Regions from separate parts of the Psychrobacillus sp. PGGUH221 genome, predicted to be linked through region 2. Evidence: riboswitches for the same ligand, from Rfam matches in the RefSeq annotation. Region 2 holds a riboswitch; each other region holds the start of a gene.

Region 1 (4,859 bases), on a different contig from region 2:
ACCTCCTCGTTTGTTACAATAATAGAACGAGTATTGTAATAGAGGGGGATGCGTATCGTGGAAGAAATAATTATCGAATTGGCGAAAGGAATTGGACGTTTTTTCCTTCACCCATCAATTTATATTACGCTTCTTTTCTCCATATTAATTGGTTATTTTCGTGTGAAGAGAGAGAGAAAGCATTTCCGTACTAGAATTCTCTGGGGGTGGACAGAAGCCAAGCATTTATTTGATGGTTATGTTTGGGCAATTATTCTTTCCATTATCAGTGTAGGAATAGGACTAGTCGTACCAACTTCTTGGTTATTTGTTTATAGCGCATGGATGATCTTGTTTGTTATATTATTTATGTACCAGCTTGGTTCTGCAATTTATTCAATGGCATTAGGAGCTGTTACGTTATATATTATGAATCTGTATGATTGGTCATTTAAAATCCTTTCGTGGAATTTAACTGGTATGGATTTTTTACAAAAATCTATCGTGACCATCGCTGTCTTAGCAGGGTTACTATTAATCATAGAAGGAATTCTTATACAAAAACACGGAGCACAAAATGCTTCTCCTAAACTAGTAAAAACACCAAGAGGAATTGAAGCAATTGAATATGTTACAAAACGGTTGTGGATACTACCTATTTTGTTAGTCATTCCAGGTGATGCGATTTCTTCTTATATTCCATATTGGCCGCAATTTACACTTGGAGGATCGACATTCTCATTGATTTTATTTCCCATTGTCATAGGATTCCAGCAAAAGAGCAGAAAAACACTTGCTGTAGAATTTTTCCCAAGCCTTGGAAAAAAAGTTTGGCAATTAGGAATTATCGTGGCTGTAGTAGCAGCAGTTGGCTATTTTATGCCTTTAATAAGTGGACTTGCATTGATTCTCGGAGCCATTGTAAGATTATTCATTTCCTACATAGCTTATAAAAAAGAAATGGCAGGAACGTTTGCTATCTCCCCGCAATCGGACGGTGTTATGATAGCCGGAGTCCTTGCTGACTCACCAGCAGAGAAAATGGGTCTATTAATCGGTGAGAAAATTGTCAAAGTAAACGGACAAAAAGTAACAAATGAACAAGAGTTTTATGAAGCAGTTCAAATAAATGCTGCACATTGTCGCTTAGAAGTACTAGATATTAGCGGAGAACTTCGTTTACGCCAACATATTTTGTTTAGACATGATCACTATCGTCTAGGCTTAATATTAGTAAGATAGGAGATAACTATGGAAACTTTATCAATATCAACTCAAGTTACATTAGCCATTTTTACTCCAGCATTGCTTGTTATTCTTTTTACACGTGTTACCTTTAATCATTATGTGGCATTATTATTAACCGTTGCTCTATTTGCCGCATCTGTCTATGCTGGTTACACGCATAGATGGTGGATTTATATTATTGATGCAGCATCGTTGACTTTAGGTTTTTGGTACGCAACACATATGAAAAGTCGAGACAAAAAGAAAAAATCCACCTCTTAAGAAGAGGTGGATTCAGACTATAGACAAACTCAAAGAAATTTGAAATTGTCTATAGTCTTTTTTTATTTACAATACATAGTAAGAAATCGTTGATTTCCGTTTCAGGCGCTACGCTTTCCACGGGCACGGCCTCAGCCTTCTCCCTTGCTCCTGCGCAAAGCTCGTCGCAAAAAACAATGCTCCTGCGCAAGCTCGTCGCAAAAATTAATTTCGCTACGCTCAGTCCGGGTGCTTCGGCTCGTGCTGTTCCCGTAGGAGTCTTCGCGCCTTCCACTCCAATCGACTAGTGTTGGCTAATTTAAAAAGTGGTGAGTTTCTAAATCTTCTAAGACGTTGAGGTGTTGAATATCATGATGACTAAAAACCAAATCAATGAACGTGAACAACTTGAAATGCTAACGATTGAGCAGATTGTACCGAAGGACCATTTGGTCCGTAAATTGGATGACACGATTGATTTCCATTTCATCCATTAGTAGAACATCTTTACTCTGCTACTGGGCGACCAAGTATTGATCCCGTTGTGTTATTTAAAATGACGTTTATTCAATATACATTTGGCATCCGTTCGATGCGCCAAACAATAAAAGAGATTGAAACGAATACTCCGGCACATTGATAACACCAAATGAAAATAAAACAATTCAATGAAAGACAATACATTCCAAAAAAATCCACCTCTTCTTAAGAGGTGGATTCAGACTGTAGACAGATTCAGCGGAAGCTTATGTGTATTGTATAGCAAATGCATATCCGATTAATCTTTATGTTGTTGAAACACACTTCATAATCCGAAAGATAAAGAATATAAATTACAATATCAATCTTTCAAATCGCAAACGCCCATACCATCTGCTTTTGCTTTACGAGCTAAGGATGCATTAAATTCTTTTCTGATTTGATGAAGTAGTTTTGCATCTGTTAATATTCGATAACCGGTTGTAGCTAAGACTTTAGCTCCCTTGATTAGTGCTTCATCCGCAGCTTTAGATTTGGCAGCTTCACGGAATTCTATTGTATGGGCGACTAAATCATCTGGTCCAATTTTAATGGATGGTCTTGCAGTTGGTACTACGTAGCTAATATTTCCAGCATCCGTAGAGTCATTGTAATGTTTACTTTCTGTGTATACGACTTCTCCAATAGCTTCAAATTCCGAATGAATAACCTCATCTAACACTGAATTTACTACAAAATCTTGCACCTCATTTTGAAAACGTTCGATTTTTACAGAAGTTCCTGTTACAAGTGTTGCTCCGTTAGCAAGGAATCGAACTTTTTCGGAGATTTCCTCTGTTTTTTTCCAATTCTTTGCGCTGACATGAATACGAGCAGAGGCAAAATAAGGGATAATGTTCGGTGAATCACCTCCATGCGTAATAATTCCATGTATGCTAACATCAGATGGTAATTGTGAACGAAGCGCATGGATTCCGTTGAAAAAATGAACGACAGCTTCCAATGCATTTATTGTTTTATTAGAAGCTGCTGTTGGGTGAGTAGCTTGTCCAATAAAATGAAAATCTAATGATTCCAGAGCAAGTGTTTCGCAACTTAAAGTAGTTTTGCTTGAAGGGCTAATTATTAAAGCCACATCTACATCTTCTAGATAACCAAGCCTTACAAAGTTTCCTTTTGAACTTCCTTTTGATCCACCTTCTTCTGCGGGAGTACCAAGGACGATTATTCTTCCACCGGTTTCGTTCAGCATTTCTGCTAGAGAGATGCTAGCAGCCACACTTGCCGTACCAATAATGTTATGTCCGTCGGCATGTCCAATTGAAGGTAAAGCGTCGTATTCTGCTAAAAAAGCAACAGTAGGTCCCTCGATACCGCTATCCTTAATCGCATAGAAAGACGTTTCATGACCTGCTATTCCTTTTTCGACTTGAAAATTTGCACTTTCTAATAAATCAATTAGCGTAGAACTAGCAAAAAATTCTTCGTTTCCAATCTCAGGGTTTTCATGTATTTGATGACTTATTTGAATATATACATTCTTGTTGTCTTCTATTAATTTATGGAGATAGTCTCTTTTTTCTACTAGGAAACTCACTTGTATCTGCTCCTTTTACATTTATTATTCATAACAAAAAAGAACTCTCCTAATCTTATCTTGTATGATAAGAAAAAGAGAGCTCTTCGTATAATCGAAAAACCTTCTTTTCTCATCTTTCAAGCAATAAATTGCTTGCAGGAATTGGCACAGTTTTCATTTTGAATCTGCTGCCGAAACGTCGTTGGGCCTGTCCCTCAGTTTCTCTCGATAAGAAAGTGATATTCTATGTAAATTTTATAAGAACTAATTCCAATATTAAGTAATTTATTCCTAGCAGTCAAGTAGTATTTAAAAGATAAGACTATATACAGCTAAAACACCAATTGTTCCTAATACTACAACCATTACATTTGAAAAAATAATGGCAAGTGCGAATGCCACAATGGCTCCAATAATTCCAAATAATAGATTACCTTCTTGAACATATAAAATAGCTGGGAAAATTAATGCTCCTAATACTGCAAATGGAATATTACGTAATACTCCTGAAACAACAGGAGGTAATTCTTTGCCTTCTAAAAAAGTTAACGGGAATGCTCGGGGAATATAGGTAACAATAGCCATTCCTAATAGCATCCACCAATACCATGCTTCCATTCCATTATGCTCCTTTCGTTAAGTTTTTTCCTCGTAGTCTAGTCCTCTTTTGATGATTGGCATATATAATTTCGACAAAAATAGAGGATGCTAGGGTAGCGACTAAAATAGCCCATCCTGTCGATAATAATTCTGTCCAGTAAAAAAATCCGTTTATAATAGCTGCAATGAGGGCCAGCATGACTACTTTGCGGTTTCCTCGCATAGAGGGTACTAGAAGACCAACGAACATTGCATATAGAGCAATCGACATGGCCGCTTGTAAAAATGCTGGTAGATTGGCACCTATAACATGTCCAACCGCTGTAAATACAACCCAACTACCATATGCGATAAGCGCAACACCAAATGCAAAAGAAGTATGTATTTTTTCATCTTTTTGAGTTGCTAATACGGAAAAAGATTCATCTGTAATCCCAAATGCATATATTCCTTTGACCCATCTTTTTTCACTATGCATCTTTTCATTGAGTGCAGCCGTCATTAAAAAGTGTCGAATGTTCACGACAAATGTATTTAAAACGATTAAAATAGGATCAACACCTTTTGCTATAAGCGTCAGTGACATATACTGAGCAGCGCCGGCGTAAACAAAAATACTCATTGCTGTTGCTTCAATAATGGAAAGTCCAGTGGTTTTTGCCAATAAACCAAATGTTAATGCAACTGGAAAATAGCCGATAGCAATACTCGTACCGGCTTTTAAACCCTTTAC
Region 2 (4,859 bases):
TCTCTAGTCTTTTAACAGCACGATCCAGTACGCGAACGTTGGGATTAAAGGCAGCTGCCACAGAGAAGTTGGCTTTTTTTCGAAGCGATTTTCCTGAGAAGGAAACACCTTCATTTAGCTGTTTAATTAATTGGAGTAACTCTAAACTTGATACATCATAAACACTGGTTGCTCCGGGAAAATCTCCTATTTTGGTTGGATCACCTGTAACAGCCAATATATCATGAATTCCAAGTGCATCCAGACCCATTAAATGTGATTGTAAGCCAATCAAATTGCGGTCACGACATGTAATATGAGCTAGAGGACGAATATTATTTTGCAATTTTAACATCGAGCCCATAGCCATATTGCTAATACGAGGAGATGCAAGTGAGTTATCTGCCATCGTTACTGCATCAATTCCAGCTGCATTCAGCTTCTCTGCACCTTCCATAAAAGTAGTTGTGTCTAAATGGCGTGGCGTATCTAGTTCCACGATGATTGTTCTTTCGGTTTTTGCTTTTTCATGTAGTGGTTGATTGACGGTTGGTTCTGCTTCCTGAATGATTATTGGCTTTCTAGGCGTTACGATTTTATTTGTAATTGGAGGTAGAGTTCCAATTCTTTTTTTCACGGCTTCAATATGTTTTGGTGTTGTCCCACAGCAACCGCCTATTAAACGAACTCCTGCTTCGCGAAAGTATAACGCTGCTTTTCCAAAATAATCTGCCTCAGATTCGTAAACAATACGGCCATCCTCTACATCAAGTAAACTTGCATTTGGATAAGCAGACAGAAATGCTTTTTCTGGTAGCGTCACCCCTTCGAACGCTTGAATTGTATGATGAGGACCAAGTCGACAATTGACTCCCACAATACTTGCTCCTAATGCCTCTAGTTGATGTAATGCATCATTTAGCGATAAACCGTTTTGCAAGATACCTGGCTCATGCATCGATACTTGTGCAATGATCGGTGTATCTGTCAGCTTTCTTAGATGCGTAACCGTTGCGGAAAGCTCTTCAAAATCATAGTACGTTTCTAGTAATAATCCATCTGGATTTCCTGATAGTAGTTGGGTAGCTTGTTGATTAACCGTTGCGATAATTTCATCAATAGTCGCATCACTCTTCCGAATACCGCGTATACCACCAATCGTACCAAGCACAAATTGACCACCAGGGGCAGCTGCTCTTTTTGCGATTTGGATCGCCGCTTCATTGATTTCTTTCATTTGATTTTCTAGTCCGTACCGCGCCAGTTTAATTGCATTTGCACCATACGTATTCGTCTGAATGATATCCGCGCCTGCAACTATATAGTCCTGGTGAATTTTCTCAATAATCTCTGGCTTCTGGATGTTTAATTCTTCGTTACAATAATCAATTCCATATGAATAAAGCAGTGTCCCCATCGCTCCGTCAGCAGTCAAAACATTCGTTTGCAGCTTCTCTAATAAACCCATTCACATTCATCCTCTCTAAAATAAAAAAAAAGCCTTCCATGAAAAGAAGGCTTTACGAGTATGTAAAATTCGTCCCTTCTCATCTATCAGACACATAAGCATCTGCTGGAATTAGCACCTGACCAAACGGCTGGTTGCTGAAGCTTCACAGGGCCAGTCCCTCAGCTTCTCTTGATAAGAATTCAATATTCAATTTTTTGTTAGACTTATCGTACCTTTATTCAACTAAAGCGTCAAGACGTAGATTGAATTTTCTTGCATCTTAAGAGTGTTTTTATTATCCGATATTTGGCGGTTATTATCCGATTATCTCGATTTATTATCCGATTTTCATTTGTTATTATCCGATTATCTCGACTTATTATCCGATTTTCACTCTTTATCATCCGATTCGTCAATTTAAGACCAATTCCACTTATAAATTGTGTTACGTTTAGACGAACCCTCTCTCGACAGCCCCATAGAATTTAATATGCGAGATGCGGCCTGATAAGAATCCAATTTAAGAAAATATCTACATTGCCGATTATTAATACTATCCCCGATTAGCATAAACCAATCACGCATCGCCTTCTCATGCGCCAAGCGATCTACATGACCACACCTTAAACAGTTCCAGCCGTTTTTCTTTTTCGTCATCCCATGCGTCTCACACTTTTCACAATAGACCCCTGTCAGCAAATCATTTGGATTTATGCTCCATCGACTGCACAGTGGAAATGGAAAGTACACTTGATGACACACAACCATTTTCTCTGCCAATTCATGCATTGCTGGCACTTCCAGGCATACTTTCTCACGAGTCATATTGCGCAAAAATACTGGAATCGTCGAATAAAGTATCGTATCGTTGGATATTTGATGGATGGCTCTACTACCTTCACCCTTGAATTCGTCAACACGATTACACCACGAACAGGAATACTCACACCTTGCAATCTTAACCAATCTTCCAGTAAATATATATTCCTTTCTATCTGTACTTCTGGACTCTCAAATACATCGACTTTACCCTCTTCATTCTCTCGCTCAAGCTGGGAAGGATTTTGCTTAAACCGCAAACTTCCACTTATATTTTTGATCTCTAATACCACCGCAAAGTATTGTGTCAAAAATACCGAATCTATTTGAAACTTGCCATACGATTCCAAGCTCACATCATGCAACACCAAGTATTGGAACGGAAAAGAATACTTTTGAAAAACCCCATCCATTCTTTCTTCCCCGTATATTCCAGCCTTCGCCATTTGCATTTTAGAGTGAATCAACTCTTTCATGTCGTGTATTTTCGGTAAACGTCTATATAATGACTCCAAAGCTATATAGCTATATTCATACGCTCGAGTTTTTACAATCATTTAAACACCCCCAATCGCATCGTATCACATATACAATATTTGTAAATTTATCTAAAACACCATCAATTTCATTCCTACAATAAAAAAAGGACCAAAATTATATTTTGGTCCTACCATCCTTCTTAAAAATTAAATTCTCTCCGAAATTAATTGCGCTGTTTCTTTTCCATTTTTAATGCAAGCGCCGATACCAACTCCATAATACGAGCATCCAGCAAGCACTACATTTGGAAGCATAGATGATAATTTCTGATTCAATGATTTTATCGCTTCCCCATGCTCCAGATGATAGTTTGGCATTAAATCGTTCCATTTAGTTACTTCCACAACTTGAGGCTTGCCGTTTAGTTTCAGGCTCTTGTCAATATCTTGTAAAGCTACTTCCACTAGCTCTTCTTCACTCATATGCTTCATGCTTTCAAAAACTGGATTGGAGCTTTTGTAAAACATTCGTACAAGTAAATTACCGTTTGCAGATGTATGCTTCCATTTTCGGCTAGTCCAAGTACAAGCATTACATTTCACGTCACTGTTTTCCGAAACGATAAACCCAGTTCCATCAGCTGGTAGCTGTTCATCTGGAATATCAAAACCAAGATAAATACTAATTAATGAGGAATTCTTCAATTTATTAAAATCCACATCTAAATCTTGTTCTTGCAAAATTCGCTGAGTCACATCATGCGGAGTAGTCAAAACAACAAAATCCGCTTCTATTGTTTCTCCATTTTCTAATAAAACCTCGTAGCCCGCTTCTGATTTAGTTACTTTCTCCGTATGTACTCCCTTTAAAATCGTACATTCGCTCAATTCTTCCTCCAAGCGATCGATTAAAGTAGAAAGTCCACCTTTAAACGAGATGAATTTTTTATTTGCAGCTGCTGCGAACTGTTCTTTATGCGCTTCTAATCCTTTAATGATGCTGCCGTATTCGTTTTTATAGTCAATCAAATAAGGTAATGTGGAAGAAATAGTGAGATCATCTAATCTCCCTGAATACACTCCGGACAACACGGGAGCAATTTGTTTCTCCACTAATTCTTTCCCTAAGAAATGCTCTAAAAATGAGCCGACAGAACTCTCTTTCGTAAAGTTTTCGTTAGGGGAATCAAGATCTTTCAATGCTTCTTCCTTACCTTCATCTGAAACCAACGTACTACTTTCTAAAGATTCTTCACTTGTTGGAATTCCAAATACCGTATCTGCAGGGATTGCATGTAATTCATTGTTCGTATATATATAGGAAATACCTGTTTCATTATAAACGAGCTCTTCTTGCAGTTTTAGCTCTTCTACTAGAGGTAAGACCCCTTCGTTACGTGCAACGATTGAATCCGCACCAGTTTCCATTATAAAGCTATCTGCACTTACCGAATGAATTTTACCACCCAAATAATCATGTGCTTCCACTAAAACCAAATCTACATCTAATGCTTTTTCTATCTTAAGTCTTTGTAAATAATGCATCGTAGAAAGTCCTGTAATTCCTCCACCAACCACAACTACTTTTTTCAAGATACTCACTCCTAGTTCGAAATTACTCGTACTCCTAGTATAATCGCTTTTAAAAATACTTGGTATGACTTACCTCACTATTCTTCCCCTATTCCAATAAAAGTTTACCGTTTCGTCAAAATTGCAGAAGAAAATTATAGTATCAACTACTAACACCAAGTGATAAAATTTAATTAGATTGGAGGTTTTTTTATGTTAGACACACAAAAAATCATGGATGTAATAAGACACCGCTATCCCTTTCTATTAGTGGATAAGATATTGGAATTGGATGAAGGAAAACGAGCAGTTGGCATTAAAAACGTGACAGCAAATGAAGAATTTTTCAATGGACACTTTCCAGGTTACCCTGTCATGCCAGGAGTATTAATTGTAGAAGCTTTAGCTCAAGTAAGTGCAGTAGTAATGCTAACGAAAGAAGGGAATGAAGGAAGATTAGGGCTTTTAGCAGGCATTGATAATTGCCGTTTTAAAAAGCAGGTCAAACCAGGAGATCAGCTACGATTGGAAGTCGAAATTACTCGCCTAAAGGGACCTAT
Region 3 (4,859 bases), on a different contig from region 2:
CTACTGCAGTGACAACTCCAGGAATCAGTGCCTCAGCTTCTTTACACGCACCATCATCGCCTGCAACCATAATAACTGGTACACCAAAGTGCCCTGCTACATATGCATTTAATCCCAGTTCACCAATTTCTACATCGTTTATATACATATTTCTAACTCCGAATATCATTGAGTGACTCATTACTCCAGGTTGTCCTGCTCTCGAATGATAACCAGCAAATACTGCACCAAGGTAAGATTCATCTAATGCCTGCACCATCGAAAACGGCTTCACATCTCCCGTTATTAAAGAAGCTTCTGGATGCAACTCTTCTACTAAAATATTATTCATTTTAGAGTGACTATCATTAACTAAAATCTCTTTTACACCTACAGATAGAGCACCTTCTACAATTGCATTTGCCTCTTGTGTCATTATACGGCGAGCACGTTCATAATTATGCTTACTGGAGTCCACAAAAGTATGATCCGGCAAACCTGTGATTCCTTCCATATCAATTGAAAGAAAAAGCTTCATTTCCATCCCCCTTAATCATTTCACCCATCAAAATAAATATAACTTTATCAAAATATATAGAAAATTACAATATGTCTAAATATTTATAATGCCTTTTTTTTGGTAAATACACGGATTTGATGAGTAATGCGAACATTAACAAAAAATTTTAAACAAAGGAATAGATTAAGGATTTTACACACAAAAAAAGCAAATGCGCTTTTAAAAAGGCATTTGCTCCTGCGCCGTTTCACTTGCTCGTCGCAGTTAAGTTCGGTTGCTCCTGCGTAGCATAGCTACTCGTCGCAGTTGAGATCGTTGCTCCTGCGTTGCGGTTGCTACTCGTCGCAGTTAAGTTCGTTTGCTCCTGCGTTGCGGTTGCTACTCGTCGCAGTTAAGTTCGTTGCTCCTGCGTTGCCGTAGCTAACAATAATATCCTTAGTAACGAGGACCGAAGAAAGGACGTTGGAATGGTTGTTGGAATCCTCCTTGCGGATATGGGTATGCTTGTAGGGGTGGATTCACAACTACGTTTCGATTGGTCTCTGTAAAGTAATGCTGTGGAACATTTACAATATGCTCGCGATTCACATTAACGATTGGATGAATTACAGGTTGCATTCTCGGTATAAAGGAATCACGTACACGATATTGCGGTGGACATACAATTGGCTGCGCAGGTGGTTGTTGCCATGGGGATACTTGAGGTTGATGGCATGAATGACAAGGTCTATGATGATATTGGTTCACAATAAATTCACCTCCTTCTTGCACTTATATTAGTAAATGCAAAAGCAGGCTATAGAAACTAGACAAACACCTCAGTTAATTACAAATAAAAATGAACCCGAATAACTAATCAACCCCTTTGCCAGTATATAGACAAGGGGGTTGATTAGTTCAAAACTCTGTGTGGTGTAAAATAAATACTTTCTTTCTCTATTGATCAAATGGGATCTTCAAAAAAGAAGTTTTATATTTAACTCGATACACTTCTTACGAATGGGTAACTGAAGTGAACGAGGTGAAACCAAAGCCAAAATTCTTTCCATATAGCTCTTTAAATCAAATAAAACCTCTTCTTAGAAACAAGAAGAGGTTTACACGTCGTTAAGTGATTATTCTCTTCTTATCTTCAAGCCTAAAAGCTTTTGGAATTAGCACAGTGCAAAAATGCCTGTTGCTGAGGTATCCTAGGGCCAAGTCCCTCCACCTCTCTTGATAAGAAAGTTGTTATATTTGATTAATACCCACTATACAGATAGAAATTATATATGTCAATACTATTTTTTATTTAATCAAACTTTTCCAGTCATTATAAATAATTTATAGGTTAAATATTATGAGGTGTGTTTTGATGGAAGTATGCGAATATGAGATAATGGCAACATGCATTCAATGTAAAAGTGAGGTTTTGATATGATTCAAACGATGGGCATTACAACCGATCACGAAATAATATGTGATTTTCCTCTCCATGATATTAAAAATAAAACGTTTGAATGGTATTGGATTGATATTGGAGAACCTTCTCAAGAAGAAGAGAATCTTCTTAGCTCTTTTTTCCATTTCCATCCGCTAGCAATAGAAGACTGTTTACTAAGACTTCAACGTCCAAAGTTAGACCATTATGATGGGTATGCGTTTTATGTTCTACATACCATTAATGAAGAAACGTTAGAAGCGGAAGAACTAGATATTTTTGTTGGAAAGGATTATGTTGTCACCTTCCACTTTCCACCTATGCATGAATTGGCTCAAGCACGAGAACGCATTATTCGAAATTCAGAAGGCTGGGAACGTGGGGCCATGCATGCAACCTATCATATCGTCGATAAAGTAGTGGATGCTTATTTTCCAATCGTCTATAAAATTGAGGATTATTTGAATGAAGTAGAAGACAAGCTTTCTTCAGATATGAGACATTTATCTATAGATCAAGTTTTTGACTTACGTAGTGATTTGCTTAGATTACGTAGAACAGTGATACCTATGCGGGATTTATTGTACCGTATTATGAATTCCGAACGAATAAATTTACAACACTCTGAACGTGCATATTTTGGAGACATTTATGATCACTTGCTAAAGCTCACGGAAATGATTGAATCTAATCGAGAACTTACTGCAGATATTAGAGACAGTCATATGTCGATTAACTCTAGTCGAATGAATCGGATTATGATGATTTTAACGATCGTATCCACCGTTTTTATACCATTGACATTTATCGTAGGAGTATACGGAATGAATTTTGCGTATATGCCTGAGCTAGAGTGGAAATATGGTTATTTTGTCGTGATGGGATTGATCGTTGTTATTGCTCTTTCCATGCTTGCTTGGTTTAAATTTAAAGGCTGGTTTTCTCTATTTAAAAACTAAAAAAGAGCTGACGTCGTAATGTCAGCTCCTTTTTTATTTTACGTTACCGGTCCAATAGTAAAATAATGCAGTAAAAGTGAGTTTTTGAGCATGGGTCAAGTCATGTGCAAGCGACACATGCACGTTTACTGCTTGTATTTCAAATGCAGGATGAGTTGCATAAGGAAAAATTCCAAAACGGTACGTAGCTAACCGTTTTCCATTGGAATCATCGACATCAATATCTCCATACATACTTTTTGCTTCCATTTGCAGTATCTTCTCATTGTTCGCATTAAAAATAATGGCTCTATTTTTAACTGAAAAAGGAGGCATGACAACAGTGGATAAATGGTTTTTTGTGTGGTCATAAACTTTTATCTGCATAAATTTTAATTTATTTTTCAAAGTGAATTGACTGACTATACTATCATCCATTGTTTTTAAATTGTATGTAATGGGTATCAACATTCCCTTTTGAAAGATCTCAAATGCAGATAGCATCTTCTTAACTCCATGGTCCTTAGCAGGTTCAATCTTATATAAACGTTCTCCTCTTCCTGAAACTAAGTAGGTAACTGGAATAATAGATACATCCCTTTGAAAATTAAGTTCTTTTATGGGAAATTCAGCAGAATAATATTCACTATCTATTTGCTGCTCTTTCGGTAATTTGTCTGCAGCATTTTGAATGACAAAAGAAGTACTAAACAATATAAAAACCGTAAATCCTATTAAAAAATGAGTCTCAAAATCGTACAACAGTACATCTCTAAAAATAACTACTAAAACTATGTATAGGCCAAATATTAGTATCGATCCTAGCTTTGTATATTTTGCAGCACGTTCGTATATATGTTGCATAGCCCATCACTCCTTCTTTTATGCTTACGAATGAACATTTGAAATGGTTTCATTATGATAAAGCATTCCAAAGTAAGGGATTGAATCTTGATCTATAGAAAAAAACCTTTAGAAGACCTATTTTAAGGGACTTCTAAAGGTTTTTTAGTGTTTTTCAATTGCACGAACGTATAATTTTTTCAAGAAATATCCTAATACATATAAACTAATAAGCGCAAAAGCAATTAGTAATAGGTCCTCTACTGCAGTTGGCAAACTTAGAGGAACTATAAAAATGCTGAATAAGACAAATAAATAAATAATACCTGCAATACCCGCTATAAGCACTACTCCAATAATAGAAAGCTGTGCATAGGTGAGCTGTTTAATATGGTGTCTTTGCCTAATTATTTCAAGAACAATAGCAAGTGCTATGATTGTGAATGTGATAGTAACCTCGCCAAAATACGCGTAGTTTATTAAATATACAACGAGCAGCGTGATCATAATATACTTATAAAATTCATCTATTTGTTTAAGCATATATTCACATCCTTATCAATTAGTAATTCATCTCTAATCGCTGTTTACGATGGATACGTCTAGCAGGACCTGATTCAAATAAACGAGTTTCTTCTTCTGTTTCAGGATGAATACCCGGTACCGAAACAGGCTTACCATTTTCATCTACTGCAACCATTGTTACAAAAGACTCCGTTGTAAGTTTTTCTTCTCCAGTTATTAAATTCATCGAGGTTACTCGAACATAAACTTCCATAGATGAACGACCTGTATTTGAAACAACAGCCTCTAACTCCAATACATCCCCTACTTTTGCAGAAGAAAGGAAATCAACAGAGTCTATTGAAGCAGTTACCACTGCACCTTGCGCATGCTTCATGGACGAAATCGCTGCGATCTCATCGATAAATGCAAGTACCCGTCCACCAAAAATAGTTTGGTGATGATTTGTATCAGGCGGAAGGATCAAGTGGGTTTGTATAGTTCTAGATTGACTCATTGGATTTGTGTTCATCATGTATTACTCCTCAAAATTTTCTTTATTTGCTCTATCGTTTTTTCGTAAAGCATATCAGTTATAGTATAGCATGAAGATCATTCAGTGTTCGAAGATGAAGCTGCGGCACTTGAAGCTGCG
Region 4 (4,859 bases), on a different contig from region 2:
TTAGAAACTTGAAGTGATCAATCATATAATGAGTGCTAAAACCGAGCTTACCTGTTACTTTAATACCGTGTGCTCTAGTTTGTACTCCTTTAAAGGAGAGTCCTTTATCTGTTTCATAGAACTCTACTCCATCAAGGCCTCCTAGAAAGTCAAAGTGCCACCATTTACGACGAAATTCCCCATCTGTAACGGATACTAACCCTGTCTTTTTTTGTTTTTCTACTAGTTTTATAATCTCTTCGTTTTCGATCTGTTTTAATTGATCTGCAGTAATTTCTTTATTTTCATATTGTAAACGAGCTTGTTTTAAACGTTCTGGACGTAAAAAACTTCCAACGTGATCTGCTTTAAAAGGCGCTTTAAGTACTAATTGATTTGTCATGTTAAATTCCAACTTTCTCTATTAGTTTTGCAGCTACTAGAAGTGCTTGATCGAAGTCTGCTATTAAATCATCTACATTTTCTAAACCAACTGAGAATCGAAGTAATCCATCAGTGATTCCTCGTTTTTCCCGTTCCGATTTTGGCATAGCGGCATGGGACATCTGGGCAGGGTGGGAAAGAATAGATTCCACTCCGCCAAGACTTACAGCGAAAACAGGAATCTGAACACTTTCAACAAATGCTTTTGCTATTGCTTGCGTAGGTAAACGGAAGGAGAGGACTGCCCCAGGGTTTGTTGCTTGCTGTGCATGAATTTCATATCCTGGATGGGATGTTAACCCTGGATAATAAACTTCTTCGACTAAAGTATGATTGTTTAAATAGGCAGCAATCTGTTGGGCTGAATCTGCTGATTTTTCAAATCGAACGCTCAACGTTTTAATTCCTTGAATAAGTGAAAATGAATCTTGGGCACCTAAAATCGCACCGAATGAATTTTGAAGGAATGCTAATCGTTTTCCAAGTTCCTCATCTTTTGTAACAGCTAGACCTGCAATTATGTCACTGTGTCCTGATAAAAATTTAGTAGCGCTATGTAAAACTACATCTACTCCAAGGTCGAGTGGACGTTGGTAAAGTGGTGTCATAAATGTATTATCTAAAAAGGTTAGGCAATTGTTTGCTTTAGCGAGCTCCACGATTCGATTAATATCCGTTATACCTAGACATGGATTGGATGGTGTTTCAATATAAATCAATTTTGTATTGGAGCGAATCGCTGAAGCAACGGATTCTAAATCCGTAAAATCAACGAAAGTATGCTTAATTCCAATACGAGGCAATACCTCGGTTACAAAACGAAATGTACCTCCATAGACATCTTCTGTAATAACAATATGATCACCTGCGGATAGGAGCATGAATGCGGAAGAGATTGCAGCAAGTCCGGAGGCGAATGCTAAACCTCGAGTACCACCTTCTAGTTCTGCAATCGTTTTTTCTAAAGCATCTCTCGTTGGATTTCCAGAACGGCTATAATCATATGGACCAAATTCATCAAAGCTTTCTTGATGGAAGGTAGAGGACAGATAAATCGGGACATTGACAGCACCAGTTTTTCTCTCTCCATGCCCACGAGTTGATGCCACGACAATACTCGTTTCTAATGACTCTTTATATCCACTCATTTTACGGACACCTCACTTTCCAATAATGCAAAAACTTGTTTCAAGTCGTGTATTAAGTCCTCTGCCTCTTCAACACCAACAGAGAAGCGTAATAGGCTGTTATCTACACCACGTGCTATACGTTCTTCTTCTGGAATTTCCGCGTGTGTTTGAGTTGCGGGATAGGTGATAAAACTTTCCACTCCTCCAAGGCTTTCTGCAAAAACGATTAATTGGAGGTTTTCAAGAAAGGGATTAATCCATTCACTTTTTTGTAAGCGGAAAGAAAGCATTCCGCCTTTTCCAGAATATAAAACATCCTTTACTGCTGATTCATTTTGTAAGAATTCAGCAATCTTTTTTGCATTTGCATCATGCTGTTTCATACGTAAGTGAAGTGTTTTTAACCCCCTTATTAATAACCATGAATCAAATGGAGAAAGCACTGCACCTGCTGCATTATGATTTATTAGTAATTTTTCACCTATATCGGTGCCTTTAGAAACAACGAGACCAGCAAGAACATCGTTATGGCCGCCAATGTATTTTGTGCCGCTGTGAATAACAATATCGGCACCAAGTTCAATTGGGCGCTGTAAGTAAGGGGTTAAGAATGTATTATCCACGATTAATAATAAATGATGCTTTTTAGCTAATGTCGCATATTGCTCTATGTCGATTTCTTGCATTAACGGGTTAGTAGGCGTTTCTATAAAGATTGCTTTTGTGTTTTTAGTAATGAGGGCTTCTACTTCTTGAACAGTTTCAAACTTTGAATAGGATGTGCGTATATTGTAGGAATCTGCGTACTGATTAAATAAGCGATAAGTCCCGCCATAAAGATCCTCTGGGGCAATCAGTTCATCTCCTGATTTAAATAGAGATAATACCAATTGAATTGCAGCCATACCGGAACTACAGGCAAATCCCGCTTCTCCAGCTTCTAGCTTCGCGATGCCTTCTTCTAATATAGCTCTTGTCGGGTTTTTTGTACGTGTATAGTCATAACCAGTTGATTGACCAAGTCCGGCATGCTTGTAAGCGGTAGATAAATAGATTGGTGGATTTACAGCTCCTGTCTTCGAATCACTATGGTTCCCTAATTGTACTAGCTGAGTTTCTATACTCTTTTTAGACATCATTATTCATCCTTTACTATTAAATTATAAATGCGCAAGCGCCTATGTTTGCCCCAACAAGCAAATGTGAAAAGAATGCATCTTAAGTTCACCTCATCCTGTAGTAAAGGATGCATGACCCTCATCTCCGAGCCCAGAAGACCTAGGAGGCAGCTTTTCAGCCACCGCAAAAGTTATTGTCGTCTGTGTTTGTGACGAGCTTTGCGCTGGAGCAGCTATTTCACATATAACCTCGAGGGGCAGTGCGCTGGAGTCTGCCAAAAATAAAAAAAGAGGATTCTCTAATAAGAAGAGAATCCTCAATAAAATACTGAAGTTAGTCTTCTTATCTTCAAGACGTAGAACGTCTATTGGAATTAGCACCACACCTTTATTCGGCTGGTTGCTGAGACATCTTCGGGCCAATCCCTCCGTCTCTCTTGATAAGAAATAAAATATAAAATTTTCAAAAAATTAATTTAGGTAAGTTTATCACGGGATGAATTTTTATACAAGGTCTTTTTTTATGTGTATTTCTAAATAGTACAATAGGAGGTGCTTAATTTTTCGGTATAGCAACCCAATGTCCTTTGGAGACTTCTACTAATTCTGATTGTGATAATTGATATCGATCTTTTTCCCGATTTTCTTCCATTAGTGATCGTTTTTTCTTTGCTTCAATTTTAGGATCTGGAATTGGAATTGCTGCTAATAATGATTTTGTGTATGGGTGCAATGGGTTAGAGTACAATTCTTCACTTTCTGCAAGCTCGACAATTTTTCCAGCATACATAACTGCCACTCTATCACTAATATGCTTGACCATCGATAAATCGTGGGCGATAAAGAGATAGGTAAGTCCCAACCGATGTTGAAGGTCCTCAAGTAATTCAACTATTTGTGCTTGGATAGAAACATCTAATGCGGACAATGGTTCATCACAAACAATAAAGTCAGGTTCTACTGCAAGTGCTCGAGCAATTCCTATTCTTTGTCGCTGCCCACCTGAAAACTCATGTGGATACCGCATTGCATGCTCTGGTTTTAATCCAACCATTACAAGCAATTCTTCTACTCTATTTTTTCTTTCCTCATTGTTTTTACTCAACTGATGAATATCTAATGCTTGCCCTATAATATCAAGGACTTTAAAGCGTGGGTTTAAAGACGAATAGGGATCTTGAAAGATCATTTGCATATGACGTCGCATTGTTTTCAATTCATTTTTGTTTAATCTGTTAATGGCTATACCTTGATATAATATGTCTCCATCTGTCGGCTCGTGAAGTCGTAAAACAGCTCTACCGGTTGTAGACTTTCCTGATCCAGATTCTCCAACTAAACCTAACGTTTCTCCCGGTTTTATGAAAAAGCTGATATCATCGACTGCTTTTAATACATTGCCTTTTCCGGTATGGAAATGTTGTTTTAGAGACCTAACATCGAGTAATGGTTTTCCTTCTTCTATTCCAATAGAGCGAAGAGGGGGACGTTTAGGTTTTTTCTTTTGATCCAGACGAGGAAGGGCATTGAGCAATCTTTTGGTATAAGCATGTTGAGGGTTTTCAAAGATCTCTTCTGTTGTTCCAGTTTCAACAATTTCCCCATCCTTCATCACTGCAACCCTGTCACACATACCTGCGACAACTCCTAAATCATGGGTGATCAAAATAATGGATGTTCCAAAACGTGTCTGCATATCTTTCATCAGATTTAATATTTGTGCTTGAATCGTTACATCTAGTGCTGTAGTCGGTTCATCTGCAATTAGTAAAGTAGGTCGACATGCAAGTGCAATTGCAATCATGACACGTTGACGCATTCCCCCAGAAAATTCATGTGGATATTGATTAAAACGTTCTTCACTATTTTTAATGCCTACAAGTTTAAGTAGTTCAACTGCTTGCTTGTATGCTTCCTTTTTAGATAACTTTTGATGTTTAATTAAGCTTTCAGCGATTTGCTTTCCAATTCGGATAGTAGGGTTTAGAGAGGTCATAGGATCTTGGAAAATCATACTAATATCTCTTCCACGAATACTTTCCATTTCTTTTTCTGATTTATTTACCAGATTTTCACCGAGGAACTCAATTTCTCCGTTTTTCAACAAGGAGGGAGGTGAGGGAAGAAGTCTCATAATGGAACGGGCAGTAACACTTTTTCCGCTACCAGATTCTCCAACAATACCTAA

Evidence for each region. Region 2 has a riboswitch for S-adenosylmethionine ahead of PGC35_RS18145 (bifunctional homocysteine S-methyltransferase/methylenetetrahydrofolate reductase). Riboswitches for the same ligand answer to the same signal wherever they lie in the genome.
Region 1: linked by a shared signal. The riboswitch ahead of PGC35_RS01240 (M20 family metallopeptidase) and the one ahead of PGC35_RS18145 (bifunctional homocysteine S-methyltransferase/methylenetetrahydrofolate reductase) in region 2 are both predicted to bind S-adenosylmethionine.
Region 3: linked by a shared signal. The riboswitch ahead of PGC35_RS17490 (hypothetical protein) and the one ahead of PGC35_RS18145 (bifunctional homocysteine S-methyltransferase/methylenetetrahydrofolate reductase) in region 2 are both predicted to bind S-adenosylmethionine.
Region 4: linked by a shared signal. The riboswitch ahead of PGC35_RS03585 (methionine biosynthesis PLP-dependent protein) and the one ahead of PGC35_RS18145 (bifunctional homocysteine S-methyltransferase/methylenetetrahydrofolate reductase) in region 2 are both predicted to bind S-adenosylmethionine.

The regions. Positions count from the first base shown of each region.
Region 1 covers NZ_JAQMHQ010000001.1:256,387-261,245, reverse strand. Annotated here, with positions in the region: gene PGC35_RS01255 (PDZ domain-containing protein) at 49-1,221, shown strand; gene PGC35_RS01250 (CsbA family protein) at 1,231-1,488, shown strand; partial or broken gene PGC35_RS01245 (transposase) at 1,839-2,092, shown strand; gene PGC35_RS01240 (M20 family metallopeptidase) at 2,309-3,544, opposite strand; SAM riboswitch class I at 3,654-3,761, opposite strand; gene PGC35_RS01235 (AzlD domain-containing protein) at 3,836-4,144, opposite strand; gene PGC35_RS01230 (AzlC family ABC transporter permease) at 4,149-4,859, opposite strand, start outside.
Region 2 covers NZ_JAQMHQ010000011.1:40,460-45,318, forward strand. Annotated here, with positions in the region: gene PGC35_RS18145 (bifunctional homocysteine S-methyltransferase/methylenetetrahydrofolate reductase) at 1-1,447, opposite strand, end outside; SAM riboswitch class I at 1,524-1,628, opposite strand; gene PGC35_RS18150 (hypothetical protein) at 1,847-2,218, opposite strand; gene PGC35_RS18155 (nuclease-related domain-containing protein) at 2,251-2,805, opposite strand; gene PGC35_RS18160 (protoporphyrinogen oxidase) at 2,935-4,320, opposite strand; gene fabZ (3-hydroxyacyl-ACP dehydratase FabZ) at 4,513-4,859, shown strand, end outside.
Region 3 covers NZ_JAQMHQ010000010.1:159,617-164,475, reverse strand. Annotated here, with positions in the region: gene PGC35_RS17495 (M55 family metallopeptidase) at 1-517, opposite strand, end outside; gene PGC35_RS17490 (hypothetical protein) at 935-1,246, opposite strand; SAM riboswitch class I at 1,623-1,724, opposite strand; gene corA (magnesium/cobalt transporter CorA) at 1,916-2,878, shown strand; gene PGC35_RS17480 (hypothetical protein) at 2,912-3,721, opposite strand; gene PGC35_RS17475 (hypothetical protein) at 3,866-4,243, opposite strand; gene PGC35_RS17470 (acyl-CoA thioesterase) at 4,263-4,739, opposite strand; gene PGC35_RS17465 (DUF4003 family protein) at 4,817-4,859, opposite strand, start outside.
Region 4 covers NZ_JAQMHQ010000001.1:771,612-776,470, reverse strand. Annotated here, with positions in the region: gene PGC35_RS03595 (5-methyltetrahydropteroyltriglutamate--homocysteine S-methyltransferase) at 1-382, opposite strand, end outside; gene metC (cystathionine beta-lyase) at 384-1,571, opposite strand; gene PGC35_RS03585 (methionine biosynthesis PLP-dependent protein) at 1,568-2,689, opposite strand; SAM riboswitch class I at 3,012-3,118, opposite strand; gene PGC35_RS03580 (ABC transporter ATP-binding protein) at 3,228-4,859, opposite strand, start outside.